2 linked regions of the Caballeronia sp. TF1N1 genome follow. Each later gene encodes a partner of the first gene's protein in a complex. Links are inferred from orthologs where the notes say so. Each region holds a gene or a part of one and is shown in the gene's direction. Other genes may lie near its edges. The genes, in order: secA and secY.

The links.
Region 2: the proteins of secA (region 1) and secY are in contact, whole or in part, in a crystal structure (PDB 3DIN), measured with the Thermotoga maritima proteins. The link is inferred for Caballeronia sp. TF1N1 from one-to-one orthologs. Residues at the interface, in WP_004082002.1 of Thermotoga maritima: Glu261, Ala262, Arg263, Lys300, Ala301, Arg302, Thr303, Ile304, Ile305, Leu323, Tyr324, Asp325, Pro326, Val329, Ser330, Tyr333, Ile336, Lys340, Phe345, Val349, Glu363, Phe364, Tyr374, Ser375, Gly376, Gly377, Glu393, Ile395, Thr482, Ser483; in WP_004081795.1 of Thermotoga maritima: Glu108, Gly109, Glu110, Glu111, Ala236, Glu237, Arg238, Arg239, Ile240, Thr241, Ile242, Gln243, Tyr244, Ala245, Arg246, Arg247, Val248, Thr249, Gly250, Arg251, Arg252, Val253, Tyr254, Gly256, Ala257, Ser258, Thr259, Tyr260, Leu261, Pro262.

What each region holds. Positions count from the first base shown.
Region 1 is NZ_CP084626.1:2,494,972-2,506,677, reverse strand. The notes cover bases 5,671-9,065. They hold secA (preprotein translocase subunit SecA), read left to right. Parts: upstream 5,671-6,051; coding sequence 6,052-8,865; downstream 8,866-9,065. Other genes in these bases: argJ (bifunctional glutamate N-acetyltransferase/amino-acid acetyltransferase ArgJ), read left to right, coding at 9,037-9,065; LDZ28_RS11640 (DUF721 domain-containing protein), read right to left, coding at 5,671-5,763. Outside these bases: LDZ28_RS11665 (cell division protein FtsQ/DivIB), read left to right, coding at 1-642; cell division protein FtsA, read left to right, coding at 669-1,901; cell division protein FtsZ, read left to right, coding at 2,046-3,248; LDZ28_RS11650 (peroxiredoxin), read left to right, coding at 3,531-4,034; lpxC (UDP-3-O-acyl-N-acetylglucosamine deacetylase), read left to right, coding at 4,301-5,218; more of LDZ28_RS11640, read right to left, coding at 5,269-5,670; more of argJ, read left to right, coding at 9,066-10,278; LDZ28_RS11620 (ATP-binding protein), read left to right, coding at 10,305-11,168; LDZ28_RS11615 (NUDIX domain-containing protein), read left to right, coding at 11,174-11,617; LDZ28_RS11610 (DNA gyrase inhibitor YacG), read right to left, coding at 11,614-11,706. UniProt on the Escherichia coli protein: Required for protein export, interacts with the SecYEG preprotein conducting channel.
Region 2 is NZ_CP084626.1:2,661,882-2,669,005, reverse strand. Bases 3,496-6,443 are described here. They hold secY (preprotein translocase subunit SecY), read left to right. Parts: upstream 3,496-4,270; coding sequence 4,271-5,617; downstream 5,618-6,443. Other genes in these bases: rpsK (30S ribosomal protein S11), read left to right, coding at 6,418-6,443; rpsM (30S ribosomal protein S13), read left to right, coding at 6,024-6,389; rpmJ (50S ribosomal protein L36), read left to right, coding at 5,865-5,981; infA (translation initiation factor IF-1), read left to right, coding at 5,626-5,844; rplO (50S ribosomal protein L15), read left to right, coding at 3,795-4,229. In the rest of the region: rplN (50S ribosomal protein L14), read left to right, coding at 140-508; rplX (50S ribosomal protein L24), read left to right, coding at 518-826; rplE (50S ribosomal protein L5), read left to right, coding at 841-1,380; rpsN (30S ribosomal protein S14), read left to right, coding at 1,388-1,693; rpsH (30S ribosomal protein S8), read left to right, coding at 1,708-2,103; rplF (50S ribosomal protein L6), read left to right, coding at 2,123-2,656; rplR (50S ribosomal protein L18), read left to right, coding at 2,669-3,034; more of rpsE, read left to right, coding at 3,049-3,495; more of rpsK, read left to right, coding at 6,444-6,822; rpsD (30S ribosomal protein S4), read left to right, coding at 6,994-7,124. UniProt on the Escherichia coli protein: The central subunit of the protein translocation channel SecYEG. Consists of two halves formed by TMs 1-5 and 6-10.

The sequences.
Region 1 (11,706 bases):
CGTCTGCGGGGTATCCAGATCGACGGCGACACGGCGCACATCAACACGCCGACGGTGCGCGCGAGCGTGGTGGGGCATCTGAAGGGCAATTTCTTCACGGTCGATCTCGATACGGCCCGCGCCGCGTTCGAGCAGATGCCGTGGGTGCGTCATGCAAGCGTGCGGCGCGTCTGGCCGAATGCGCTCGCAGTGACACTCGAGGAATACAAGCCGCTCGGCACCTGGGGCAACGACCAGTTGGTGAGCGTGGACGGTGAACTCTTCACGGCGAACCAGGGCGAACTCGACGACGACCTGCCCGCGTTCGACGGTCCCGAGGGCACGGCGAAGGAAGTGGTCGCCCGGTATCACGATTTTCAGAAGTGGTTCGCGCCGCTCGACGCGCAGCCGGAGGAAGTGACGCTGTCGCCGCGATTCGCATGGACGGTCAAGCTCTCGAACGGAACGCAGCTCGAACTGGGCCGCGAGCGCAATGAAGACACATTGCTCGAACGCAGTCGGCGCTTCGTTGCGTCGTGGCCGTCGGTGACGGGGCGTTGGGGCAACGACATCGAATACGCGGATTTGCGTTACCCGAATGGCTTCGCGATACGAGCAGCTGGAATGCGTTTCATCAATGACACCGACAAGGCCAAGAAGTAAGCAGACAAAACGGGCATGAGCACGCTATGAGCAAAGACTACAAAGACCTGCTGGTTTCCCTCGACATTGGAACGTCGAAGGTGGTCGCGATCGTCGCCGAACTGAAAGGCGAGGGCCACTACGAGGTGATCGGACTCGGTCAGAGCGACTCGAAGGGGTTGAAGAAGGGCGTCGTGGTCAACATCGAGGCCACGGTGCAATCCATTCAGCGCGCGCTCGAGGAAGCCGAGCTGATGGCGGATTGCAAGATCACGAATGTCTTCACGGGCATTGCGGGAAGCCATATCCGCAGCTTCAATTCGAGCGGCATGGTGGCGATCAAGGACAAGGAAGTCACGCAGACGGACGTCGCCCGCGTGATCGAAACGGCCAAGGCCATCAACATCCCGACCGATCAGCAGGTGCTGCATATCCTCACGCAGGAATTCATCATCGACGGTCAGGAAGACGTGCGCGAGCCTATCGGCATGAGCGGTATCCGGCTCGAAGTAAAGGTGCATATCGTGACGGGCGCGGTGAGCGCGGCGCAGAACATCGTGAAGTGCGTGCGCCGCTGCGGGCTCGAAGTGAACGACCTCATTCTTCAGCCGCTCGCCTCGTCGCTGGCGGTGTTGACGGAAGACGAGAAGGAACTGGGCGTAGTGCTCGTCGATATCGGCGGCGGCACGACGGACATCGCCATCTTCAGCGAAGGCGCGATCCGTCACACGGCCGTGATTCCCATCGCCGGCGATCAAATCACGAGCGACGTCGCGATGGCGCTGCGCACGCCGACGCCGGACGCGGAAGACATCAAGGTGAGCTACGGCATCGCGAAGCAGGCGCTCGCCGATCCCGACGAGATGATCGAAGTGCCGGGTCTCGGCGAACGCGGTCCGCGCACGCTGTCGCGTCAGGCGCTCGCAGCAGTGGTCGAGCCGCGTGTCGAGGAACTGTTCTCACTGGTGCAGCAGGTCGTGCGCGAATCCGGCTACGAAGAATTGCTGTCGAGCGGCGTCGTCCTGACCGGCGGCGCGGCGATGATGCCCGGCATGGTCGAACTCGGCGAAGACATTTTCCTGAAGCCAGTGCGTATCGGCGTGCCGGAATACGCGGGCGGCCTTGCAGATGTCGTGCGCAATCCGCGCTATTCGACGGCCATGGGCCTGCTCGCCGAAGGACGCTCGCAACGCATGCGCGGCCGCAAGGTCGCGGTACAGAACGGATCGATGGGCCAGGTATTCACGCGCATGAAAGACTGGTTTCTCGGAAACTTCTGAATCGAATAAGAAACATAAGTAGCACGAAAGAAAAAGCAGCAGACGCTGAATATAATTCGTGCCAGTACCGGCGGCTGGCGCGCGGTGAGGGGTTGCCCGATCTCTCGCCGAATAACGCCGATCTTCATTCTTGACGGAGGCAACATGGATTTCGAAATGCTGGAAACGGAAACCAACGGAACGATCATCAAGGTGGTCGGTGTCGGAGGTGCGGGTGGCAACGCCGTGCAGCACATGATCAACAGAGGTGTACAAGGCGTCGACTTCATCGTGATGAATACCGACGCGCAGGCACTGGCTCGCTCACGCGCGCCGGCGGTTCTGCAATTGGGCATGACCGGTCTCGGTGCGGGCGCCAAGCCGGACAAGGGTAAGGAAGCGGCGGAAGACGCGCGCGAGCGTATCGCCGATGCATTGCGTGGCGCGCACATGGTGTTCATCACCGCGGGCATGGGTGGCGGCACGGGGACGGGCGCGGCGCCAGTGGTCGCGCAGATCGCGAAGGAAATGGGCATTCTGACCGTCGGCGTCGTGAGCAAGCCGTTCGAGTTCGAAGGCGGCCGCCGCATGCGCGTGGCGGAAGCCGGCTCGCAGCAGTTGGAAGATCACGTCGACTCGCTCATCGTCGTGTTGAACGACAAGCTGTTCGACGTGATGGGCGACGACGCCGAAATGGACAAGTGCTTCCAGTGCGCGGATGACGTGCTGAACAACGCTGTCGCGGGCATCGCGGAAATCATCAACGTCGATGGTCTCGTGAACGTCGACTTCGAAGACGTGAAGACCGTGATGGGCGAGCAAGGCAAAGCGATGATGGGCACGGCGACAGTCGCCGGCGTCGATCGCGCGCGTCTCGCGGCGGAACAGGCCGTGGCGAGCCCGTTGCTCGAAGGCGTGGACTTGTCGGGTGCGCGCGGCGTGCTCGTGAATATCACGTCGAGCCGTTCGCTGCGTTTGTCGGAAACGCGTGAAGTGATGAATACCATCAAGAGCTACGCGGCCGACGACGCAACTGTGATCTTCGGCGCGGTGTACGACGACGCAATGGGCGACGCCCTACGCGTGACGGTGGTGGCAACGGGCCTGGGCCGCGCGGCGAAGAAGCAGCAGCAAGCGCCAATGACCCTCCTGCGCACGGGCACCGACAATCAGCCGGTCGCGCATGCGCACGCAACGCACAACACGTATTCGCCGCAGCATGGTCAGCCGACGGATTACGGTCAGCTGGACACGCCGGCAGTGTGGCGTTCGACGCGGGAAACGGCGGCTTCGCATGTGCAGGCATTGCAGGAAAAGGGCGTCGACACTTACGACATCCCGGCGTTCCTGCGCAAGCAAGCGGACTAAGACGGGCCTCATCGCCGAAATATGGCGACGAGCGAAGCCGTAGCACCCGTTATCACGCGCGCTGAATCGAGAAGCGCGACAATGCAGGCTTCACGTGGGGCGACTGTCCAAGGCCGCGTTCGAGGACGTATCGAATCGGACGCCAGGCCGTGGCCAGGCGCTCTCCACGAATTTGCCACTGTGCAGATGAAGCCGGTGTCGTCGAACTTCGCGATAAAGCGTCAAGCGCGGGACGATGCACTTCGCCGGAATGTGCGGGCACTGACGAGGGAAGGACCGAGCATGATCAAAGTGGGTGAAACGTTGCCGGATGTGCGTCTCTTCGAGTTCATCGAGGAGCCGAGCGAAGGCTGCGCCGTGGGACCGAACGGGTTCTCGGCGCGCGAGCGGACCGCTGGCAAGCGCGTGGTGATCTTCGGATTGCCGGGCGCGTTCACGCCGACGTGTTCCGCCAGACACGTGCCCGGCTACGTCGAGGCGGCGGAGGAGTTTTCCGCTGAGGGTATCGACGAAGTCTGGTGCGTTTCCGTCAACGACGCGTTCGTCATGAACGCGTGGGGACGCGATCTTCAAACCGCGGGCAAGGTGAAGATGATCGCGGACGGCAGTGCGCGTTTTGCCCAGGCACTCGGACTGGATCAGGATTTGACCGAGCGCGGCATGGGAATTCGTTCCCAGCGCTACGCGATGGTGATCGACAATGGCGTGGTCAAGACGCTTAATGTCGAAGCGCCCGGCAAGTTCGAAGTCAGCGACGCTCAAAGCATCCTGGCGACGTTGCGCTGAGTGAAGCGGCGTCGCGTTGTCTCTGTACAACGCCGCAGACGCACTCTCAAACAGCCGCAACTTGGGGCCGATGACCGGAAATGCCTCCATTCCGGCCATCGGCCCGTTCTACTTCATTAAATCTGTCATCGGCAGGTAACACCGGGAAACACTTGAAACCTCCCGGAGCGCGACGACGTGCACTGGATGGAGTATACTTCGGCCTATTAGCTTATATAGTGCGATTAATTCTCTTTATTGGGAATTCATATCGGAAGAAGAAAATCATGTTGAAGCAGCGAACAATCAAGACTGTAGTCAAGACCGTGGGGATCGGGCTCCATTCCGGCCGGAAGGTCGAACTGACGCTCAAGCCCGCACCGGCTGGCACGGGCATCGTGTTCTCGCGTATCGACTTGCCGCAGCCGGTCGACATTCCCGCGTCCGCGATGTCCGTCGGCGACACGCGCCTGGCGTCCGTGCTGCAGAAGGACGGCGCGCGCGTTTCCACCGTCGAGCACTTGATGTCGGCATGCGCGGGACTCGGTATCGACAATCTGTATGTCGATGTAACCGCCGAGGAAATCCCGATCATGGACGGCAGCGCGGCTTCGTTCGTGTTTCTGATTCAATCGGCGGGTATCGAAGAGCAGAACGCGCCGAAGAAATTCATCAAGGTGACGAAGCCCGTCGAAGTGCGCGACGGCGATAAATTCGCGCGTCTCGACCCGTATTTCGGCTTCAAACTGAGCTTTACCATCGACTTCCGTCACCCGGCCGTCGACAAGACCGGTCAGGCGTTGGAAGTGGATTTCGCGACTACGTCATATGTGCGTGAAATCGCGCGTGCTCGTACGTTCGGCTTTGCGCACGAAGTTGAAATGATGCGCGAACTCGGTCTCGCACGCGGCGGCAGCATGGACAACGCGATCGTGCTCGACGAGTACCGCATCCTGAATAACGACGGCCTGCGCTACGACGACGAATTCGTGAAGCACAAGATGCTGGACGCCATTGGCGACCTGTATGTCGTGGGGCATCCCCTGCTCGCGTCCTATAAGGCGTACAAGGGCGGCCACGCCATGAACAACATGCTTTTGCGCGAATTGCTCGCAAACGAAGACGCTTACGAAATGGTCACCTTCGAGGACATTCAGAAGGCGCCGCGCGGTTTCAGTTTCGACACGCAGACGGCATTTGCCTGAGTCACTTCAGGCAGCGAGTTTCAAGCGAATGAGCGGTGCGAAAGCATCGCTCATTTTTTTTCGCCTTTGCCTCGATGACGCGCGGCCATTTTCGCGAGCGCTTCCTGTAGCGGCGAAGGCGCGAGCGTCTCGGCAAGCTCGTGCAGCGCCGATGCACCCGCCGCCGACATCCGCGCTTGCTTGGGCGGCACCGCGTCCTGCATCGATTGCGGACGCACGCGCACTCTCAGCGAGTTGACCGCCCAGCCGCGTTGCTGCAGATCGGCGAGCAAAGTGGGCTCGATATGGCGCAGCCGCGCCGCGAGCGCGTTATGCGCGGCGAAAAGCGCTAGCACGCCTTCCTTGATGAAACCGGGCTCGACATTGGCCGCGAGATAATCCGGCAGAAGCGTGCTCAGATCGCGCTGCAGTGCCGCCACTTGCTCGACGCCTGCCCGCAAAGCGCGAAAGGCATCGGTGCGATCGAGGACATCGGCCAGCGCCTGTGGCTTGCGCGGATCGAACCGCTCCGGTCCAGATCTTGAATTTGTAGAAAAACGGCTCATTTTTGGCTTGAGAACGCCCGACGCAATGGTTCGATTGTAACGCGCGCCCGCGCGCTTCCCCGACGCGCAAGCCTTATTCGGCAACCGCGCCGGAACAAACTTTCAAACGGTTGACTGTCGCGTTCCCCCGACGCGCGCGAGCCCACGCGGACGTAAGGTCTGCCAAACTCGCGTGCTAAAATTCCCGATTCGATTTCACCCAATGGACTTAAGTCGCCGGGGTTCTCCGAACTCGGACGCAGCAAGCAACATGCGCCCATCCGAAGCCGCGACGCAGACACTGATCCGATGACCACCGGTTTCCTTCAGAAGATTTTTGGCAGCCGCAATCAGCGGCTGGTCAAGCAGTACCAAAAGACCGTTGTGGCGATCAACGCCCTCGAGCCGACCGTCGAGAAATACACGGACGATCAGCTACGCGCGAAGACGGACGAGTTCCGCCAGCGCGTCGCGAGCGGCGAATCGCTCGACGTGCTTCTGCCCGAGGCGTTCGCGGTCTGTCGCGAAGCGAGTCGGCGCGTCCTGAAAATGCGCCACTTCGACGTCCAGTTGATCGGCGGCATGGTGCTGCATTACGGCAAGATCGCGGAAATGCGCACGGGCGAAGGCAAGACGCTCGTCGCCACACTCGCCGCGTATCTGAACGCGCTGTCGGGCCGCGGCGTGCACGTCGTGACGGTGAACGACTACCTCGCGCAACGCGACGCCGAATGGATGGCGCGTCTTTACAACTTCCTGGGTCTTTCGTGCGGCGTGAATCTGTCGCAAATGGAACACGGCCAGAAGCAGGAAGCCTACGCGGCGGACATCACTTACGGCACGAACAACGAATTCGGCTTCGACTATCTGCGCGACAACATGGTCTACGAGACCAACGCGCGCGTGCAGCGGCCGCTCAACTTCGCCATCGTCGATGAAGTGGATTCGATCCTCATCGACGAAGCGCGTACGCCGCTCATCATTTCCGGTCAGGCCGAAGATCACACCGACCTCTACGTGCGCATGAATGCGCTCCCGCCGCTGCTCGAACAGCAGATCGGCGAGGAGAAGGCGGACGGCACGGGCGTCGAAAAGCCGGGCGACTACACGCTCGACGAGAAAGCGCGTCAGGTGTTCCTCACCGAATCGGGCCATGAAAAGGCGGAGCGTCTGCTTGCCGAATGGGGTTTGATCGGCGAGGGCGAAAGTCTCTACGCGCCGCAGAACATCACCTTGATGCACCACGTGTACGCCGCTTTGCGCGCGCACACGCTGTTCTTCCGCGATCAGCACTACGTCGTGCAGGGCAGTGAAGTCGTTATCGTCGACGAATTCACGGGCCGCATGATGACGGGCCGCCGCTGGTCGGACGGTCTGCATCAGGCAGTGGAAGCCAAGGAGCACGTGCAGATTCAGAGCGAAAACCAGACGCTCGCTTCCATCACGCTGCAAAACTATTTCCGCATGTATTCCAAGCTGTCCGGCATGACCGGCACGGCTGACACGGAAGCCTACGAGTTCCAGGAAATCTACGGTCTGGAAACGGTCGTGATCCCGACCAACCGGGCGCCGAAGCGTGTCGACAAGCAGGATCAAATCTACAAGACATCGAAGGAACGTTACGACGCCGTCATCCGCGACATTCGCGAGTGCGTCGAACGCGGTCAGCCAACGCTCGTCGGCACGACGTCCATCGAAGCGTCGGAATTGCTCTCCGGCCTGCTCACTCAGGCAGGCATTCGCCACGAAGTGCTGAACGCGAAGCAGCACGCGCGTGAAGCGGCCATCGTCGCGGAAGCGGGGCGTCCGAGCGCCGTGACCATTGCGACCAACATGGCCGGTCGCGGCACGGACATCGTGCTTGGCGGCAATGTCGAGAAGCAGGCTTCGTTCATCGAGGCGGATCTTTCGATTGCCGAAGGCGAAAAGGCCCGGCTGATTCAGAAGCTGCACGACGAATGGCAGATGCTGCACGACACCGTGAAGGAAGCGGGCGGCCTGCATATCATCGGGACCGAGCGGCATGAATCGCGCCGTATCGACAACCAGTTGCGCGGCCGCGCGGGCCGTCAGGGCGACCCGGGTTCGTCGCGCTTCTATCTTTCGCTGGATGATCCGCTTTTGCGCATTTTCGCGGGCGACCGCGTGCGCGCGATCATGGACCGCCTGAAGATGCCGGAAGGCGAGCCGATCGAAGCGGGCATGGTCACGCGGTCGATCGAAGGGGCGCAGCGCAAGGTGGAAGCGCGCAACTTCGACATCCGGAAGCAACTGCTCGAATACGACGACGTCTCAAACGATCAGCGCAAGGTGATCTATCAGCAGCGCAACGAGTTGCTGGAAGCGACGGACGTGCAGGAAACCATCGCGGCCATGCGTCAGAGCGTGATCGGCGACCTCGTGCGCAACTTCGTGCCGGCGGGCAGTATCGAGGAACAGTGGGACGCGCCCGAGCTCGAAGAAGTGCTGCGCAATGACTGGTCGCTCGATCTCGCCGTGCAGGAGATGATCAACGAGTCGAACTCCATCGACGCCGAGGAAATCAACGAAGCCGTGCTCGCCGCCGCCGACGAAGCGTACGAGGCGAAGGTCGCCATGGTCGGCCGCGATTCATTCAGCGCGTTCGAACGCTCGATCATGCTGCAGACGCTCGACAGCCGCTGGCGCGAACATCTGGCCGCGCTCGATCACCTGCGTCAGGGCATCCATCTGCGCGGCTATGCGCAGAAGAACCCGAAGCAGGAATACAAGCGCGAGGCATTCGAACTCTTCGCGGCCATGCTCGACGAGGTCAAGCAGGAAGTCACGCGCGTCGTGATGAACGTGCAGATCCAGTCGCCGGAGCAGCTCGAAGAAGCCGCCGAACAGTACGAAGAGCGCGGCAGCCATCTGGAGAACGTGTCGTTCACGCACGCGGACTTCAACGCGCCGGCGGCAGCGCCGGCGCCGGCCGCGGTGGCGGCAACCGCCGCCGCGCAGATGGTCAATCAGGCTATGTCCGCAGGCGACGACGTCAGCGTCGTCACACGTTCAGCCGACGATCTGCCGAAGGTCGGCCGCAACGACCCGTGCCCGTGCGGCAGCGGGAAGAAGTACAAAAACTGTCACGGCAAGCTGGCTTAATAGGCTGCTCAGACGAAACGGACCAAGCGACGCAGCAATGCGTCGTTTGTCCATCTGGCGCTTTCGCGCGCGTTTCACGGCGTCGCTCCGCTCCCGGCGCGCGTCAGTCCTTCATTCTGTGCCGGCCTGGTCTTCTTACCGGCACGCGTCACCTACAGCTGAGTCGCGAACATGGCCGTCAATTTCCCCTCGATCGATCCCGCAGCGCTTCATCCCGTCGCCGGCGTCACGCTAGGCTGGGCCGAGGCGAACATTCGCAAGCCCAATCGCAAGGACGTGCTGGTCATTCGCGTCGATGAAGGCGCTACCGTGGCGGGTGTGTTCACGCAAAATCGTTTTTGCGCCGCGCCGGTAATCGTCTGCCGCGAGCATCTCGAAGCCGTTCGCGCGGGCGGCAAGGGCATTCGCGCGCTCGTCATCAACACGGGCAACGCGAATGCGGGCACCGGCGAGCCGGGCCTCGTGATCGCTCGCGAGACTTGCGCGGAGCTTGGGCGCCTCGCGAACCTCGACGCGCAGCAGATCCTGCCGTTCTCCACGGGCGTGATTCTCGAGCCGCTACCGCTCGATCGTCTGAAAGCGGGCTTGCCTGCCGCGCTGGCCAATCAGCAGGCCGCGCACTGGTTCGAAGCCGCGCAGTCCATCATGACCACGGACACGCTGCCGAAAGCCACGTCGCGTCAGGTGCGGATCGACGGCCACACGGTGACCTTTTCGGGCATCAGCAAGGGCGCGGGCATGATCAAGCCGAACATGGCCACCATGCTCGGTTTCCTCGCCTTCGATGCCAACGTCGCGCAACCCGTGCTCGACGAACTGGTTAAGCACGTTGCGGATCGCTCGTTCAACTGCATCACCATCGACGGCGATACCTCGACCAACGATTCATTCATCCTGATCGCGTCGGGCAAATCGAGCCTGCCGGCAATCACTTCGACGGATTCACCCGCTTACGCCGCTTTGCGCGATGCGGTCACTGCCGTCGCGCAGGAACTGGCGCAGCTCATCGTGCGCGATGGCGAAGGCGCGACCAAGTTCATGACGATCACCGTCGAAGGCGGCAAGGACGTCGCGGAATGCCGCCAGATTGCTTATGCAATCGGCCATTCACCGCTCGTGAAGACCGCGTTCTATGCGTCGGACCCTAATCTCGGGCGTATTCTCGCGGCAATCGGCTATGCGGGCGTGGCGGACCTCGACGTCGGCAAGGTCGATCTTTACCTCGACGACGTGCTCGTCGCGAAAGCGGGCGGGCGTAACCCCGAGTATCGCGAGGAAGACGGCCAGCGCGTGATGAAAAAGAGCGAGATCGCGATTCGCGTGCTGCTCGGCCGTGGCGACGCACAAGCCACCGTTTGGACGTGTGACCTTTCGCACGATTACGTGAGCATCAACGCCGACTATCGCTCCTGATCCGGCGCGCCCAAGAAAAAGACACCATGGACAAGCTCGAACAATTCCTCACGCGCGCCGAAGCGGTGCTGGCGCGCATCGAAGGCATGTTGCCGCCCGCGGCGCCGGAAATCGACTGGGAATCCGCAGTGGCGTTTCGCTGGCGCAAGCGCCAGGGGCGCGGCTATCTGCAGCCGGTGACGGCTGTTTCGCAGATTGCGCTGGATGATCTCCAGAACATCGACCGTCAGAAAGGCCTGATCGAACAGAATACGCGCCAGTTCGTGCAGAAGCTGCCCGCCAACAATGTGTTGCTGACGGGCGCGCGCGGCACGGGTAAATCGTCGCTCATCAAGGCTTGCCTGAACGCGTATTCGAAAGACGGCCTGCGTCTGATCGAAGTCGACAAAGACGATTTGCACGACCTTGGCGATATCGTCGATCTCATTTCAACGCGGCCGGAACGCTTCATCGTGTTCTGCGACGATCTTTCCTTCGAGGAAGGCGAGTCTGGCTACAAGGCGCTCAAAGTCGCGCTCGACGGCTCGGTTGCCGCGCAGTCTGACAACGTGCTCATTTACGCGACGTCGAATCGCCGGCACTTGATGCCCGAGTACATGAGCGAAAACGAGACGTACAAGCACACGTCCGATGGCGAGATTCATCCGGGCGAAGTCGTCGAAGAGAAGATTTCGCTGTCGGAGCGTTTCGGGCTGTGGGTGAGCTTCTATCCATTCAAGCAGGACGATTATCTGGCGATCGTCGGCCATTGGCTGAAGCATTTCGGCGTCGATGAAGCCGAGATTGCCGGCGCTCGTGGCGATGCGCTCGTCTGGGCGCTCGAGCGCGGTTCGCGTTCGGGCCGTGTTGCATGGCAGTTCGCGCGCGACTGGTCGGGACGCAAGCAATGACGGACATGACCGACGCCAGGCACGAGAACGAGGCGACCATCGATCTTGCGCCCGATGGGCGCAAGGTGACGAAAGTGGCCGTCGGCGTCATGGTTCAGCCGGACGGGCGCTATCTGCTTGCGCAGCGTCCGCCGGGCAAGCCATACGAAGGTTACTGGGAATTTCCGGGCGGCAAGCTGGAACGAGGAGAGAGCGTCGAGGCTGCGCTTGGCCGTGAGTTGCATGAAGAGCTGGGAATCGACGTGGTCGCCTGTGAACTTTGGCGCACGCTCGAACACGATTATCCGCATGCCTACGTGCGGCTGTTTTTCTGCAAAGTGACGGAGTGGAAGGGCGAGCCGCTCGGGCGCGAAGGGCAGGCTATCTCTTGGCAGACTCTGCCGGTGGACGTGGCGCCGCTGCTACCCGCAGCGATTCCCATTCTGGAATGGCTCGCCGAAGAAGCCTAGTTCAGGCTGCCGCGCGTGTCGTCGTCAGGCGGCGTTTCCTGAGCGTTGCCTCCGATCTTGTACTTTTCGGTGGCCCAGGCGCCCAGATC
Region 2 (7,124 bases), 160 kb from region 1 along the record:
CAGATTCACCGGATTGCGATGGCGGGTTTCGTCTGCCCTCGCTGCCTGTTCTAACCCAAGCAGCCGATTGGCTGACGGGACCAAGACTGACCGGATGCGCCATGGTGGTGTGACCGGATTAAGTTGGGAAAGATAAACCATGATCCAGACCGAAACTCGGCTTGAAGTGGCCGACAACACGGGTGCGCGTGAAGTCATGTGCATCAAGGTGCTCGGCGGTTCGAAGCGTCGTTACGCTAGCATTGGCGACATCATCAAGGTGACCGTCAAGGAAGCGACGCCGCGCGGACGCGTAAAGAAGGGCGAAATTTATAACGCCGTGGTCGTTCGCACGGCCAAAGGCGTGCGTCGCCAGGATGGCTCGCTCATCAAGTTCGACGGCAATGCCGCCGTACTGTTGAACACGAAGCTCGAGCCGATCGGCACGCGTATTTTCGGGCCGGTGACGCGTGAACTGCGTAGCGAACGATTCATGAAGATCGTTTCGCTCGCGCCGGAAGTGCTGTAAGGAGTCGCGATGAACAAGATTCGCAAGGGTGACGAAGTTATCGTCACTACCGGCAAGGACAAAGGCAAGCGCGGTACCGTGCTGGTCGTTGCGGAAGAGCATGTCACGGTCGAGGGTATCAACCTCGTCAAGAAGCATGTGAAGCCGAACCCGATGAAGGGTACGACGGGCGGTGTGGAAGCCAAAACGATGCCGCTGCATATTTCGAACGTCGCATTGGTCGACGCGAATGGCAAGGCGTCGCGTGTGGGCATCAAGGTCGAAGATGGAAAGAAGGTTCGCTTCTTGAAGTCGACCGGCGCCACGCTTAACGCCTGACGCGGAGTTAAAAAATGGCTCGTCTGCAAGAAATTTACAAAGAAACGGTTGTGCCGCAACTGGTTGAAAAGTTCGGCTACAAGTCCATCATGGAAGTGCCGCGCATCACCAAGATCACCCTCAACATGGGTCTTGGCGAAGCGGTCGCTGACAAGAAGATTATCGAAAACGCCGTGGGCGACCTGACGAAGATCGCTGGCCAAAAGCCGGTTATCACGAAGGCGCGCAAGGCAATCGCGGGCTTCAAGATTCGTCAAGGCTACCCGATCGGCGCGATGGTTACGCTGCGCGGTCAAGCGATGTACGAATTCCTGGACCGCTTCGTGACGGTTGCGCTCCCCCGTGTGCGCGACTTCCGTGGCGTCTCGGGCCGTGCTTTCGACGGTCGTGGTAACTACAACATCGGTGTGAAAGAGCAGATCATTTTCCCCGAAATTGACTACGACAAGATCGACGCGCTGCGTGGGCTGAACATCAGCATCACGACCACCGCGAAGAGTGACGACGAAGCAAAGGCGCTGCTCGCCGGCTTCAAGTTCCCGTTCAGAAACTGAGGTTACCGTGGCTAAACTGGCACTGATCGAACGTGAAAAGAAGCGCGCACGCCTCGCAGCCAAGTACGCTCCGAAGCGTGCTGAGCTGAAGGCTGTGATCGACGACGCAAGCAAGTCGGACGAAGAACGCTATATCGCCCGTCTCGCGCTGCAACAATTGCCGCGTAACTCGAACCCCACTCGCAAGCGTAACCGCTGCGCGATCACGGGTCGTCCTCGCGGCACGTTCCGCAAGTTCGGACTCGCGCGTAGCAAGATCCGCGAAATCGCATTCCGCGGTGAAATCCCTGGCCTCACCAAGGCGAGCTGGTAATAGGAGAAACATAAATGAGCATGAGTGATCCTATCGCCGATATGCTGACTCGCATCCGCAATGCGCAGATGGTTGAGAAGGTTTCGGTGACTATGCCCTCGTCGAAAGTCAAGGTTGCGATTGCGCAGGTTTTGAAGGACGAAGGTTATATCGACGATTTCGCAGTGAAGGCTGAAGGTGCGAAGTCGGAATTGAACATCGCGTTGAAGTACTACGCTGGCCGTCCGGTTATCGAGCGCCTCGAGCGCGTCTCGAAGCCTGGTCTGCGCGTGTACCGCGGTCGCAACGACATTCCTCAGGTGATGAATGGCCTGGGCGTTGCAATCGTCTCGACGCCGAAGGGTGTGATGACTGACCGCAAGGCGCGCCAGACCGGCGTCGGTGGCGAAGTCATCTGCTACGTCGCTTAACGCCGAAGGGAGAAGAAACATGTCTCGAGTAGGTAAGAGCCCGATCGCGTTGCCGCAAGGCGCCGAAGTGGCCGTCAAGGGCGACGTCATCACCGTCAAGGGTCCGCTCGGCACGATTTCGCAAGCGGGCAATCCGCTGGTGAGCGTGGCGAACGACAACGGTACGTTGAATTTCGCGCCGGCTGACGAAAGCCGCGAAGCGAACGCGATGTCCGGCACGATGCGCGCCCTGGTGGCGAACATGGTGCATGGCGTCACCAAGGGTTTCGAACGCAAGCTGACGCTGGTTGGCGTCGGTTATCGTGCACAAGCGCAAGGCGACAAGCTGAATCTGTCGCTGGGTTTCTCGCACCCCGTGGTGCACCAGATGCCGGAAGGCGTCAAGGCTGAAACCCCGACGCAGACCGAAATCGTGATCAAGGGGATCGACAAGCAGAAAGTCGGCCAAGTCGCGGCGGAAGTTCGTGGCTATCGTCCGCCGGAGCCCTATAAGGGCAAGGGCGTGCGTTATGCCGACGAGGTCGTGATCCTCAAAGAAACGAAGAAGAAGTAAGGGTGCGCAATCATGGATAAGACTCAATCTCGCCTGCGCCGCGCTCGTCAGACGCGTATCAAGATCGCTGAGCTGCAGGTCGCGCGTCTCGCCGTGCATCGCACGAATACGCATATCTACGCGCAAGTGTTCTCGGCATGCGGCACGAAGGTGCTTGCAAGCGCCTCGACGCTGGAAGCCGAAGTGCGCGCTGAACTGGCTGACAAGTCGGGCAAGGGCGGCAACATCAACGCTGCAACCCTGATCGGCAAGCGTATTGCCGAGAAGGCGAAGGCTGCCGGCATCGAATCCGTCGCCTTTGACCGCTCGGGTTTCCGCTACCACGGCCGCGTGAAAGCGCTGGCTGATGCCGCGCGCGAAGCCGGGCTCAAGTTCTAAGGGAAGAATTCGTCATGGCAAAGATGCAAGCGAAAGTTCAGGCTGACGAACGCGACGACGGCCTGCGCGAAAAGATGATTTCGGTCAACCGCGTGACCAAGGTCGTAAAGGGTGGCCGGATTCTCGGTTTTGCCGCACTGACCGTGGTTGGCGACGGTGATGGCCGCGTCGGCATGGGCAAGGGCAAAGCGAAGGAAGTTCCGGTCGCCGTTCAAAAGGCAATGGAGCAAGCCCGCCGCAACATGTTCAAGGTGCCGCTCAAGAACGGTACGTTGCAACACGAAGTGCACGGTAAGCATGGCGCTTCCGCAGTCCTCCTCGCTCCGGCGAAGGACGGTACTGGCGTGATCGCAGGCGGCCCGATGCGCGCAGTGTTCGACGTGATGGGCGTGCAGAACGTGGTGGCCAAGAGCCACGGTTCGACGAACCCGTACAATCTCGTTCGTGCAACGCTCGACGGTCTGCGTAAGCAGTCCACGCCGGGCGACATCGCGGCGAAGCGCGGCAAGTCCGTCGAAGATATTTTGGGCTAAGCCTCGAGGTCATCATGTCTGAGAAAACTGTCAAGATTCAGCTCGTCAAGAGCCTGATCGGGACCCGCGAAACGCACCGCGCTACGGTGCGTGGCCTCGGCCTGCGTCGCCTCAACTCGGTGAGCGAGCTGCAGGACACGCCGGCAGTGCGCGGGATGATCAACAAGGTTTCGTACCTCGTTAAGGTCATCGGCTAAGGCCGCCGACTAGGATCCAAGGAGTTGAACATGGAATTGAATAACCTGAAACCGGCAGAAGGCGCGAAGCACGCTAAGCGTCGCGTCGGTCGCGGCATCGGTTCGGGCCTCGGCAAGACTGCAGGTCGCGGCCACAAGGGTCAGAAATCGCGTTCGGGCGGCTTTCACAAAGTCGGCTTCGAAGGCGGTCAGATGCCTCTGCAGCGTCGTCTGCCGAAGCGCGGCTTCACTTCGCTGACGAAGGAATTCGTCGGTCAAGTGCGCCTGGCTGATCTCGAGAAGCTGCCGGTCGACGAAATCGATCTGTTGGCTTTGAAGCAAGCGGGTCTGGTCGGCGAGCTCATCAAGAGCGCGAAGATCATCAAGACCGGCGAGATCACCCGCAAGGTCACGGTGAAGGGTCTGACGGCAACGAAGGGCGCCCGTGCAGCAATCGAAGCCGCTGGCGGCTCGTTCGCCGAGTAACGCGATTTCGCCGTTACTAGCACTAGCATCGGAGAAGGTTCTTGGCTAACAGCCCGAGTCTCGCAAAACCCGGTCGAAGCGCGGCGAAATTTGGCGATCTGCGTCGGCGTGCAGTGTTCCTGCTGCTGGCGTTGGTTGTCTACCGCATTGGTGCGCATATTCCGGTTCCCGGCATCGATCCGGATCAGCTGGCGAAGTTGTTCCAAAGCCAGTCGGGCGGCATCCTTGGCATGTTCAACATGTTCTCGGGTGGCGCGCTGTCACGATTCACGATTTTCGCGTTGGGCATCATGCCCTACATTTCGGCCTCGATCATCATGCAGTTGTTGTCGATCGTGTCGCCGCAAATGGAGGCGTTGAAAAAGGAAGGACAGGCAGGTCAACGAAAGATCACGCAGTACACGCGGATCTTCACGGTGGTTCTGGCAACCTTTCAGGCTTTCGGTATCGCGGTGGCGCTGGAAAATCAGCCCGGCCTGGTACTGGATCCCGGCATGGTGTTCCGGCTGACGACGGTGGTCACGCTGGTGACGGGCACGATGTTCCTGATGTGGCTTGGTGAGCAGATCACGGAGCGCGGTCTCGGCAACGGCATCTCGATCATCATTTTCGGTGGTATCGCGGCAGGCTTTCCGAATGCAATCGGCGGTCTGTTCGAGCTGGTTCGCACCGGTTCGATGAGCATCATCTCGGCGATCATCATCGTCGCGTTGATCGCGGCGGTTACGTATCTGGTCGTGTTCATCGAACGCGGTCAGCGCAAGATCCTCGTGAATTATGCGAAGCGCCAGGTCGGTAACAAGATTTACGGTGGACAGTCGTCACATCTGCCGCTGAAGCTGAACATGTCGGGTGTGATTCCGCCGATCTTCGCGTCGTCGATCATTCTCTTCCCGGCAACCATCCTGAACGGGTTCAGTTCGGGAGCGCGTACCGGCTGGTTCGCGAACACGCTGCACAGCGTGGCTGAAGCCCTCAAGCCCGGTCAACCTGTGTACGTGCTGCTGTATGCGTTGGCTATCGTGTTCTTCTGCTTCTTCTACACCGCGTTGGTGTTCAACAGCAGGGAAACCGCCGACAACTTGAAGAAGAGCGGTGCGTTCGTTCCGGGTATTCGTCCGGGCGATCAGACTGCACGGTACATCGACCGCATCCTCACGCGTCTGACGCTGGCCGGTGCGATCTACATCGTGTTTGTGTGCCTGTTGCCTGAGTTTCTGGTGTTGCGTTGGAACGTGCCGTTTTATTTTGGTGGAACGTCGCTGCTGATCATTGTCGTCGTCACGATGGACTTCATGGCTCAGGTGCAGTCGTACGTTATGTCGCAACAATATGAATCGCTGCTCAAGAAGGCAAACTTCAAGGGCGGCAACGTCCCGATGCGCTAGTTAGGACTATGGCCAAAGACGATGTAATCCAGATGCAGGGTGAGGTCATTGAAAACCTCCCCAACGCTACTTTCCGGGTGAAATTGGAAAATGGCCATGTCGTCCTGGGACACATATCCGGAAAGATGCGGATGCACTACATCCGTATCCTACCGGGCGACAAGGTTACGGTTGAATTGACGCCTTACGATCTGTCTCGTGCACGGATCGTGTTCCGGGCGAAGTGATTTGAAAAAAGGGTAATATCATGAAAGTGATGGCATCGGTTAAGCGCATTTGCCGCAATTGCAAGATCATTAAGCGCAAGGGCGTTGTGCGCGTGATTTGCAGCTCTGATCCGCGCCACAAACAGCGTCAAGGCTGAACGCCGCGCTTTTTGCTTGCGCTTTTTGTTTGAGGAAAAACAATGGCTCGTATCGCAGGGGTTAACATCCCGAATCACCAGCATACCGAGATTGGCCTGACGGCAATCTTCGGCATTGGTCGCACGCGTTCCCGCGGCATTTGCAGTGCTGCTGGTGTGGAATTTTCGAAGAAGGTCAAGGACCTCACCGACGCAGACCTCGAAAAGCTGCGTGACGAAGTGGGCAAGTTCATCGTCGAAGGCGATCTGCGCCGTGAAGTGACGATGAACATCAAGCGCCTGATGGACTTGGGTTGCTACCGCGGCATGCGTCATCGCAAGGGTCTGCCCCTGCGTGGCCAGCGCACGCGCACCAACGCCCGTACTCGCAAGGGTCCGCGTCGTGCAGCGCAATCGCTGAAGAAGTAAGCGGAACTGACAGTTACAGGAAAACGTAATGGCTAAGGCTTCGAACAACTCCGCGGCGCAACGCGTTCGCAAGAAGGTCAAGAAGAACGTCGCCGAGGGCGTGGTTCACGTTCACGCGTCGTTCAACAACACCATTATCACGATCACCGATCGTCAAGGTAACGCGCTGGCATGGGCGACCTCGGGCGGCCAGGGTTTCAAGGGCTCGCGTAAGTCGACGCCTTTCGCAGCTCAGGTTGCAGCAGAATCGGCTGGCCGCGTGGCAATGGAATACGGCGTGAAGAACCTCGAAGTGCGGATCAAGGGCCCCGGCCCTGGCCGTGAGTCGGCGGTGCGCGCGCTGCATGGTCTTGGCATCAAGATCACCGCGATCTCCGACGTGACGCCGGTCCCGCACAACGGCTGCCGTCCGCCGAAGCGTCGTCGTATCTAACGTCGCGCATCAGTTGATTCGCGACCGCATGTTTCCTGTCGATGCGAAAGCGTCGGCGGGCTTCGTGCGTTATGCATCTGCTTCGCGCATTTCACTAAGCCCACCGTTCGGCCTATAGGGTTCGAACTAGCGCAGACGAAAGTTTGCGTGATCAATTTTTAAGGATTCAAAGTGGCACGCTATACCGGTCCCAAAGCCAAGCTGTCCCGCCGTGAAGGCACCGATCTGTTCCTGAAGAGCGCACGCCGCTCGCTCGCCGACAAGTGCAAGCTCGACAGCAAGCCTGGTCAACATGGCCGCAT